DNA from 3 places in the Pseudobacillus sp. 179-B 2D1 NHS genome. Region 2 is predicted to be linked to each of the others. Evidence: riboswitches for the same ligand, from Rfam matches in the RefSeq annotation. Region 2 holds a riboswitch; each other region holds the start of a gene.
What was found. Region 2 has a riboswitch for glycine ahead of ACH0BF_RS14200 (iron-sulfur cluster biosynthesis family protein). Riboswitches for the same ligand answer to the same signal wherever they lie in the genome.

Region 1 (3,279 bases), on a different contig from region 2:
TCTTGAGTTTTGAAAAATATCAGCCAAGTGTTCCTGCATATTGGGAATGTCCATTTTCTCTAAAATATCATCTAATTGTCCGACAGCTTGTTCAAATAAATGGATTTTTTCATAAAGAAGCTGCAGAATTCTGTCTTCAATCGTATCTTCAGTGCTGAAATTGTAAATGCGTACATCTTTCGTTTGCCCGAAACGATGAACACGGCCAATTCTTTGTTCAAGGCGCATCGGATTCCAGGGAAGGTCAAAGTTAATGACATGGTGACAAAACTGCAGGTTTAATCCTTCTCCGCCAGCTTCTGTAGCAATTAAGACTTGTGCCTGCTTTTCAAAAAGTTGTTTCATCCAATCTTTTTTCCCGCGCTTAAAGCCACCACGAAAAGGAACGGACGAAATGCCGTTTTGTTTAAAGAACCATTGCAAATATAATTGAGTGGCTCGATATTCAGTAAAGATAATGACTTTATCATTAATAGATTGAACGAGTTCAAGCGCTTTTTCCGCTTTTGAGTTTCGTGTTACATTTTGTATGTGGGACAAAACGTTTTGGAAACTCTCCGGAAAATCAAGATTATCTCCGTACAGCTTTCTAGCCATGTTCTTCAAGGTAAAAAAGACTGCCTCTTTGCTGCTGCAAGCTTCCCGTTGCAAAGTAAGCAAAGAAAAGGAAGATCGTACATCGTCAGGCTGGCTGCGAACGAAATACTCAAGAGCCTGATAGAGGGAACGTTCTTCTTCTGTGAACGTTACTTTTACTGATTCTACTTTTCTCGCTGTCCATTCCACCCCTGTATCCTGCCGGCGGTTACGAATCATCACTTTATTCATTAGCTTGATTAAATGATGATGATTTTGTACCTGGCGGTCGCCCTTTTTAAACCGCTCTGTAAATTGTCCTTCGCTACCAAGATGGCCGGGCTTTAATAATGAAACAAGATGAAACATTTCATCAAGACGGTTTTGAATAGGTGTTGCCGTTAAAAGCAGGCAAAACTTCTTTTTTAAATGACGGACAAACTGATAGTTTTTGGTTTTATGGTTTTTTAATTTATGAGCCTCATCGATAATGACTAAATCATAGTCTTGTTCATAGATCTTTTCTTTGTGAGGGCTTCGCTTCGCCGTGTCGATAGACGAGATGACGATGTCATGCTGATCCCACGCATAAAATTTTTTCTGAGCGATAGCAGGAATATAAAACTTACTATTTAATTCATTGGCCCATTGGGAGACAAGAGAAGCTGGAGCTAAAATTAACACTTTTTTCACGAGGCCACGGATCAAGTATTCTTTTAATACCAATCCGGCTTCAATCGTTTTTCCCAGCCCTACTTCGTCCGCTAAAATCGCTTTTCCATTCATTTCTTCCACTACTCTTCTAGCTGCTTCAAGCTGATGGGGCAAGGCCGTAAGCTCTGGTAAAAAGCTAGGGGCTAACAATCCTTCAAAATTCGGCACCATCATTCGTGTTTCCATGTTTACAGTTGATTGAAAGAGCGGCCAATTGCCCCACGGCCCGTCTTGTTCTATTCTTTTCTCTAATTCTTCTTCCCAGGCGTGATTAAAATAGATTTCCACATTCATTTGAAAAACTCCTTTATAAAATATGTTGCCGAAACCTTACCTTTAATGGTAGGATGTAATTGAACAAAATATTATGTCATTTTACAAAAAAGCGAACATTCTTGATTCGTATGAATCAGATGTTCATAGTATGCCCATTTATTAATTAAATATAGCGAATGAAGGCGAGGGGAGAGACTGTTCATACAGCGCCGAAGGAGCAAACAAGCTTTTTGTGAATCTCTCAGGCAAAAGAACTCTTGCTGGACGCGACTCTGGAGAGCGTTTCGTAACGAAACCACCAAAGAAGACAGCCTGTTCATCAGGTTAAACTTTCAGGTTCAAGGACAGAGAACAACTTTTATAAGCTGTTCTCTGTCTTTTTTTATGCAAAAATAATGGGCTGAACCGTGAGAATGACAATGAGAGAGGGGTAGGGAAATGGGAGAGTTAAAGCGCACGCCATTGTTTGAATGGTATAAGCAGTCTGGAGCAAAAACAATTGACTTTGGAGGATGGGAGCTGCCTGTTCAGTTCTCAAGCATTAAGGAAGAACATGAAGCTGTCCGGACAAAAGCAGGACTTTTTGACGTTTCCCACATGGGCGAGGTTACTGTAAAAGGAGAAGGCGCATTGGCTTTCCTCCAAAAGATGATGACGAATGATTTGTCAAAGCTGCAGCCGAACCAAGCGATGTATACAATTATGTGCAATGAAAAAGGCGGAGCTGTTGATGATTTGCTTGTTTACATGCTTGCTGAAGAAAATTACCTGCTTGTTGTCAATGCTGCTAACACAGATAAGGATTTTGCCTGGCTAAAGAAGCATCAGGTAGGAGACGTGCAAATCGAAAATGTATCAAAAGACTGGGCACAGCTTGCCATCCAAGGGCCAGCCGCAGAAGGAATCTTGCAAAAGCTTGTACCTGACTTGGATTTGGGCGAAATCAGGCCTTTTAAATTCCGTCAAGAAGTCAGAATCAATGGGGTGCCTGCTCTGGTGTCACGCACTGGTTACACGGGAGAAGACGGCTTTGAAATTTACAGTCGCAGTGAGGAGGCCCCTAAGCTGTGGCAGGATCTTCTAGAAGCAGGTGAAGAAGATGGGCTTCTTCCATGTGGTCTTGGTGCCCGTGATACTTTGCGGTTTGAAGCAAATCTAGCGCTGTACGGTCAAGAACTGGCAGAAGACATTTCTCCAATTGAAGCGGGCTTAGGCTTTGCTGTGAAAACAAATAAAGATGATTTTATCGGGCTGGAAGTTCTAAAGGAGCAGAAAGAAAATGATCCGGAGCGAAAACTGATTGGTCTTGAAATGATTGACCGGGGGATTCCGCGCCATGGATATGCTGTTTTTTCAGGCGAAGAACAAGTTGGTCATGTGACAACCGGTACTCAGTCGCCGACTTTAAAGAAAAATATCGGGCTCGCTTTAGTAAAAGCAGAATGTGCTGTACCTGGTGAAGAACTGCTGGTGGAAGTCCGCGGTAAGAAGCTGGCAGCTAAAACTGTAAAACCGCCATTCTATAAACGTTCAAAATAAAAGAAGAGGGAAGGGAAAACATTATGAAGCATCGTTACTTGCCGATGACAGAAACGGACAAAAAGGAAATGCTTGCAGCAGTGGGTGTCCAAACAATAGACGAATTGTTTGCGGATATTCCTGAAAAAGTACGCTTTCAAGGATTATATGATATTAAGAAAGCGAAAGCGGAAC
Region 2 (3,279 bases):
TCCGGGCGAGCAAAATTTATTCGTGAAAACTGGAAAGATCAAAAAACAGATGAGCAATTACGGGAAGAACTCACTCCTCTTCAATACGAGGTAACAAGAAATAATGCGACAGAGCCACCATTTCATAATGAATATTGGGACCACACGGAAGAGGGAATCTATGTGGATATTATTTCAGGAGAGCCTTTGTTCAGCTCGACGGATAAATATGACGCGGGCTGCGGCTGGCCAAGCTTCACGAAGCCCTTGCGCCGGATAGAGCTAGCAGAAAAACTTGATACGTCTCATGGCATGCGCCGGATTGAGGTGCGGGCAAAAACATCTGACGCTCATTTAGGCCACGTCTTTGATGATGGTCCTGGTCCTGACCGCGCACGCTATTGCATTAACTCGGCTGCTCTCCGTTTTGTGCCAAAGGATAAGCTTGAAGAAGAGGGCTATGGAGAATTTAAAAGCCTGTTCGAATAAGAGAAGTTCCTTTATTGGCCACTTCTGTTTGTTGATCCACCAATTCTGCATCTTTACGGATCAATGACGCTTATGTACTCGCCACAAGAGCCAATTTATTGGTCCGTTCAGCAGATTGACAAGCGGTATTCGTTTGAGTGAATCATATCGTCCGCTTTATAATAAAGAAAAACAGATCGGGGAATGGCAATGAATGAAAAAGAATACGATCGCTTGCTAAAGATTCAGACAGGCGGCACATGGGAATGGCTATATCAGTCAATTCACTATAATCGTTATGAGGCAACCCCCTATGAGGCCATCGATGAGCTTTTTCGGGAGTATGAGGTGAAAAGAACAGATGGAGTAGTTGATTTCGGCTGTGGAAAAGGGCGTTTACTATTTTATATCCATCATCGTTTTCACGCTCGGGTAACAGGGGTTGAGGTAAACGGCCAGCTTTACCAGGAAGCACTTGAAAATCAAGCCGATTATATGAAAAAGAAGAAGAGGTCGGATCAATCTATTCGCTTTGTATGCTGCGCAGCAGAGGAGTATCAGATCGAAAAGGCAGACAATCGGTTCTACTTCTTCAATCCTTTTTCGATCCAAATTTTCATGAAGGTCGTCCATCATATCCTGCACTCAGTTGAAGAGCATCAACGGTCTGTTGATATTGTCCTTTACTATCCGACAGCGGAGTACATCCAATTTCTTGAAGTGTATACTCCATTTCAACTGGTGAAAGAAGTGAGAGTGCCGGGTCTCTATAAAAAAAATGACAATGAACGTTTTGTTATTTTTCATTATGGAGGATCTAGTCTATAGGTAAGAGAATTGGGAAAACAATTGACAATCACCAATATTTAAATTATTCTGAATAAAAATAGCGGATGACGATTGTGGGAGAGTGCGAGCAATAAGCCACCGAAGGAGCAAGTTCCAAAAAGGCCCTTGGAATTAATCTCTCAGGTAGAAGAACCACAATGGGACGCACCTCTGGAGAGCGCGTTTAAGTACGCCACCAAAGGGGAAGGCCCTATTGAAGATAGGGTTAAACTCTCAGGTAAAAGGACAGAGAAGGGATTGTACCCTTTTCTGTCCTTTTTTGCGTGCAGAAAAAGGGAGTGAGCAAGACAAGGTGTATAACTAGAAAACGCTCGCAGAAGGAGGGAAGGATGATGATTACATTAACAGGACCGGCGATGAAGCAGTTAAAAGCAATGATGCTTGAAGAAAAGTATTCTCCAAGAATTGATGCTGATGTAGCTGGTGGATGTGGAATATCGGTAAGGTTTGCCCTTACATTTGATGAGCCGCGCCGAAATGATAAGGTGATTGATTGCAATGGGGTGCAAATTCGCATAGATCGCTTTACTGAACGTTATCTCGATGCTGAAACACATATTGACTATACAAAGGAAACGGGCTTCTTAGTTGGAGAAAGCTTTGCCTCAAGTGATTGTGCGATCGAATAGCTTTTCGTTATACAAAGAATGGCGTTTAAGGATGGGGGAAGAATTTTGCATAAAAAGGGGAATACTCATTATTTTAAATTGTTAGTTACTTGTCCAGAAAAACCGGGCATTATTTCAGCCGTATCTAATGTATTATTGGAACATAAAGCAAATATCGTTCAATTTGACCAGCATACCACGAATCCTAAAGATGGCATTTTCTTTATGAGGGTTGAGTTCGATATGGATGAGAAGGGCTCTGCTATTGATGAGCTGGAGCAGAGATTGCAGGAATTATCTGAATCCTACCCAATGGAATGGCAATTGAGAAATAAAGAAAAATCAAAGCGGATGGCGATTTTTGTTTCTAAAGCAGACCATTGTCTCTTGGAGCTTCTTTGGCGCTGGAAATCAAAAGAACTCCCGGTTGAGATTCCAATGGTTATCAGCAATCACTCTGATTTAAAAGAAATAGTGGAAAGCTATGGCATTCCTTACTATCATATCCCGCTTTCTCATGAATCGAAAGAGGAAGCTGAACACAAGGCGATGGAGTTAATGGAAGGAAAAGTCGACTTTATTGTTTTGGCAAGATATATGCAAATCCTCTCTCCTAGTTTTATAGCCAAATATCCAAACCAAATCATTAATATTCACCACTCATTTTTGCCGGCATTTGTAGGGGCAAATCCTTACGTCAGGGCTTTTAACCGCGGAGTGAAGTTGATTGGGGCGACTGCTCATTATGTAACTAATGAGCTTGATGAAGGGCCGATTATTGAGCAGGATATCTTGCGAGTCAACCACCGCTACACAGCAGAAGATTTGAAGATTGCCGGTCGTCATGTGGAAAGAAGTGTCCTTGCAGAAGCCGTTTCCTGGCATGTGGAAGATAAAGTTATCGTTCACGGCAATAAAACAATCGTGTTTACGTAAGCCGGATGATAGCCAATCAACTCCTGTTAGATGTTACTTGCATCATCTTGGCAATGATATGTGTGGGACTCTTTTTAGTGAATAAGCAGAGAAGAAGAACGGGTCTTCTGCAAGTCATTTTACTTATCTATGCTTTAACTGTTTTGATTACCTCGCTGTTGAATCAGTGGTGAAGGGTTAGAAAAGAAAAAGCTTAACGGGCCGGCAGCCCATCAAGCTTTTTCTTTTCAGAAGATCATTAGCTTTTTTGCCGTAAATACTTTTTATCATGCATAAATAGCCTCCAAAAATAAATAAAGCCGGGAAAGAGAATAACAAAGCCGGCAATATAAGTGGCAAATACGGCCATAAAGGAGTTAGGATCGGTAAAACCGGACTGGATAGTCACATTGGGGTAAACCATATATGGCAGATGGGCTTTGCCGTACACATAACTGGC
Region 3 (3,279 bases), on a different contig from region 2:
CTTCCTTTGGATCGTTTATAAACGATTCATACTTTTCCCCATCTATTGTTTCACTATAGTTTTTTGCTATATCCCCTGCGAAGGCTCCTAACGAATGATTGGCAGAAGTATGGACGGAATAGTAAATTCCTGCTGATGCAGCAAGGCCAATAGTAAAGATGATAGCTGTGATAACTAATAAAATTTTTGATCGAACAGAAGCGTTTTTTCTCATATTCTCCCCCTATGATCTTTAGTTGTAATAGATAGGCTTATTATCCTACTAATATTTTACTATAATGTATATCCTTTCTATTTTCAATTTTTAGCTATAATGATGGCTACCTTTTAACAGATAGCTTTCTAACATGCAAGATATAGGAAAATAAAAGGAGCTGCAGCTGAATAAGCGTTTATACTTTTCAGCTGCAGCTCCGGTCTTTACATCTATTATATTGTCTTTTAATTTTCTACTATTTTTTCTTGATCGGCATGATTTATCTTTACTTTGCGCATCTTATACACCGCGATTAACAAAATAAACCAAACAGGCGTAATGAATAAGGAAATACGAGTATCTTCCGCAAGAGCAAGCACGACAAGAACGAATGCCAGGAAAGCTAAAATTAAGTAATTAGCAAACGGGTAAAGCGGCATTTTAAATTTATTCACTTTCGCTAAATCCGGTCTTGTTTTACGGTATTTCAAATGGCTGATGATTGTAATGCCCCAAATAAAGATAAAACATACGGTAGAAACACTTGTGATTAATGTAAATACTCCCTCTGGCATCACATAGTTCAATACAACGGAAATCAAGATGACTACTGTTGAAAAGAACAAGGCATTAGAAGGTACCTTGCGACCATCAAGCTTGGCCAAAGATACAGGTGCATTTTTGTCTTTAGCAAGTGAGTAGACCATCCGGCTTGTACTAAAGATGGCACTATTACATGCTGAAGCCGCAGACGTCAACACGACGAAATTCACAATACCAGCAGCTGCAGCGATACCAACTGCCACGAATACTTGCACGAATGGGCTTTCGGTTGGGATAATATCGTTCCACGGATACACACTCATAATAACGATAAGCGCACCAATATAGAAAATAATAATCCGAATAGGAATATTGTTAATCGCTTTTGGAATAACTCTCTCTGGATCCTCTGTTTCACCCGCTGTCAACCCTACCAATTCAATGCCAACGAACGCAAACACGACCATCTGGAAGGAAAGGATAAATCCATTTATGCCATTAGGGAACATGCCGCCATGGCTCCATAGATTTGTAAAACTGGCTGCTCCTGAAGGAGTAGAAAAGCCTTTAATAATCATTACAACCCCAACAACAATCAGTGCTAGAATGGCGATAACCTTAATCAAAGCAAACCAGAATTCCATTTCACCAAACAGTTTGACAGTAGCAAGGTTCATAAATAGTAAAATGACAAGGGCGATTAACCCTGGCATCCACTGCGGGACAGATGGAAACCAATACTGAGTATACAAACCAACAGCCGTTAAATCGGCCATCGCAATAGAAATCCAACAGAACCAGTAGGTCCATCCAGTCATAAACGCTGCCATATTCCCTAAATAATCTCTTACAAAGTCAACAAACGAATGATAATTTAAATTACTTAAAAGCAATTCCCCAAGTGCACGCATGATTAAAAAACAAATGACTCCTGTAATCATATAAGCAAATAAAATGGAAGGGCCTGCTAAATGAATAGATTTTCCTGCTCCAAGAAATAATCCTGTTCCAATTGCCCCGCCAATAGCAATGAGTTGCACGTGCCGGTTTTTCAGGCCTCTCGACAAAGTTTGTTCCTGCATACCATTTCCCTCTTTCTACTTTTCGGAATATTCTTTCTTGTCGATTTAAAATATTTTGTTACGGTATTTAAATCGTAAGCTAATAAATTAAATATCCCACAATTAAAGTTTAATATAAAATTCGTTAATCCGAAAGAAAAAAAGCGCTTACATTTTAGAATAAATAAATTCCTCAAAAGAACATGCATGCTCTGCAGTGGTAACTTTTGTCAATACACATGCTCCCGTTCCGTTAATGCCTGCAATTTCTAAAACAATCGAATCCAAGGATTCTAACTCTTTTTCAGGGCAGTTTCTTTCATTTCTTGTTGTGCAATCAATCTAGAAATAGAGTCATTACAATTCTTTTTCTTACAAGGATAATTTCGAGCTTCTCCTCCTCCTTTTTACTTTTCTCCATTTTTCTCCGACAAAAAAAGACAGAGAAAAACAGGAGTATTTCCCATTTTTCTCTGTCCCTTGTACCTGAGAGTTTAACTCCTTTGGTGGCCTATGGCTCTCTCCAGAGATGCGTCCTATTGTAGTCCTTTTACCTGAGAGATTGATACCAGCTGGTACTTGCTCCTTCGGTGCTAAACCATGGGTCTAGTCTCTCCCACAATATTCATCCGCTCTTATCTATCTAATTTAGATACTAGTCTATGGAAGAGATCATGTCAACTGAATATTCAGAACTAAGTTGACTCAATTCTACAAAAAAGCTATTACATCTACTAAAGAGTAAAGAACTTAAAATACTATGCAGCTTAATAAACGTATACATTGCTTTTCAACTAATAGGCTCTGCTTAAAAATTTAATACATCATTTTTATAGCCATCTAAATTATACTGACTATTTGCCTTAGCATACCTTCCTCCGCCTTATTGATAAATTGATTACTGATAGGTAAAAAAAGCCGCCGCACAACCAGTGAATAACTGTATGTGAAGCGGTCTTTAATTTACCATTACTTATCCTGCATTTCCCGTAATTTTTGATCTCCTGGAAGCCAAAGAGCACAAATACCGAGAAGCGGGAGAAGACTTGATAGAATCATAATAAATTTTATTCCGAAACTGTCAGCGAGAAAGCCGAGGATGACAGCCCCGATAGCCCCCATCCCGAACGCAAGCCCAACAATTAAACCGGAAGCCATCCCAATTTTATTAGAAAGCAGCTCCTGTGCATAAACCACGGCTACACTAAAGCTTGATAGCAAGATAAAACCAATTAACAACAAGAGCGGCAGGACAGCGAAAGCCGGTACATATGGAAGAATGACTGTAAGCGGAGCAGCACCCAGCATGGAAAAGACAAGTAGATTTTTCCGGCCAAAGCGATCAGCCAGCGGCCCGCCAAGAAACGTGCCTGCCACGCCAGCAGCCAAGTAAACAAACAAATATAATTGTGATTGTTTAATAGTCAATCCATAATCCTTAATTAAATAAAATTGATAAAAGTTCGTTATAGCTGCCGC

Region 1: another riboswitch for glycine. It lies ahead of gcvT (glycine cleavage system aminomethyltransferase GcvT); the one in region 2 lies ahead of ACH0BF_RS14200 (iron-sulfur cluster biosynthesis family protein).
Region 3: another riboswitch for glycine. It lies ahead of ACH0BF_RS15815 (amino acid permease); the one in region 2 lies ahead of ACH0BF_RS14200 (iron-sulfur cluster biosynthesis family protein).

Annotation. Positions count from the first base shown of each region.
Region 1 covers NZ_JBIQDP010000014.1:2,770-6,048, reverse strand. Annotated here, with positions in the region: gene ACH0BF_RS14350 (DEAD/DEAH box helicase) at 1-1,584, opposite strand, end outside; glycine riboswitch at 1,743-1,833, shown strand; glycine riboswitch at 1,837-1,916, shown strand; gene gcvT (glycine cleavage system aminomethyltransferase GcvT) at 2,005-3,105, shown strand; gene gcvPA (aminomethyl-transferring glycine dehydrogenase subunit GcvPA) at 3,129-3,279, shown strand, end outside.
Region 2 covers NZ_JBIQDP010000013.1:115,800-119,078, forward strand. Annotated here, with positions in the region: gene msrA (peptide-methionine (S)-S-oxide reductase MsrA) at 1-468, shown strand, start outside; gene ACH0BF_RS14195 (class I SAM-dependent methyltransferase) at 658-1,275, shown strand; glycine riboswitch at 1,341-1,441, shown strand; glycine riboswitch at 1,445-1,527, shown strand; gene ACH0BF_RS14200 (iron-sulfur cluster biosynthesis family protein) at 1,626-1,925, shown strand; gene purU (formyltetrahydrofolate deformylase) at 1,944-2,840, shown strand; gene ACH0BF_RS14210 (cytochrome d ubiquinol oxidase subunit II) at 3,079-3,279, opposite strand, start outside.
Region 3 covers NZ_JBIQDP010000016.1:30,947-34,225, forward strand. Annotated here, with positions in the region: gene ACH0BF_RS15810 (methyl-accepting chemotaxis protein) at 1-214, opposite strand, end outside; gene ACH0BF_RS15815 (amino acid permease) at 442-1,821, opposite strand; glycine riboswitch at 2,271-2,330, opposite strand; glycine riboswitch at 2,333-2,429, opposite strand; gene ACH0BF_RS15820 (MFS transporter) at 2,770-3,279, opposite strand, start outside.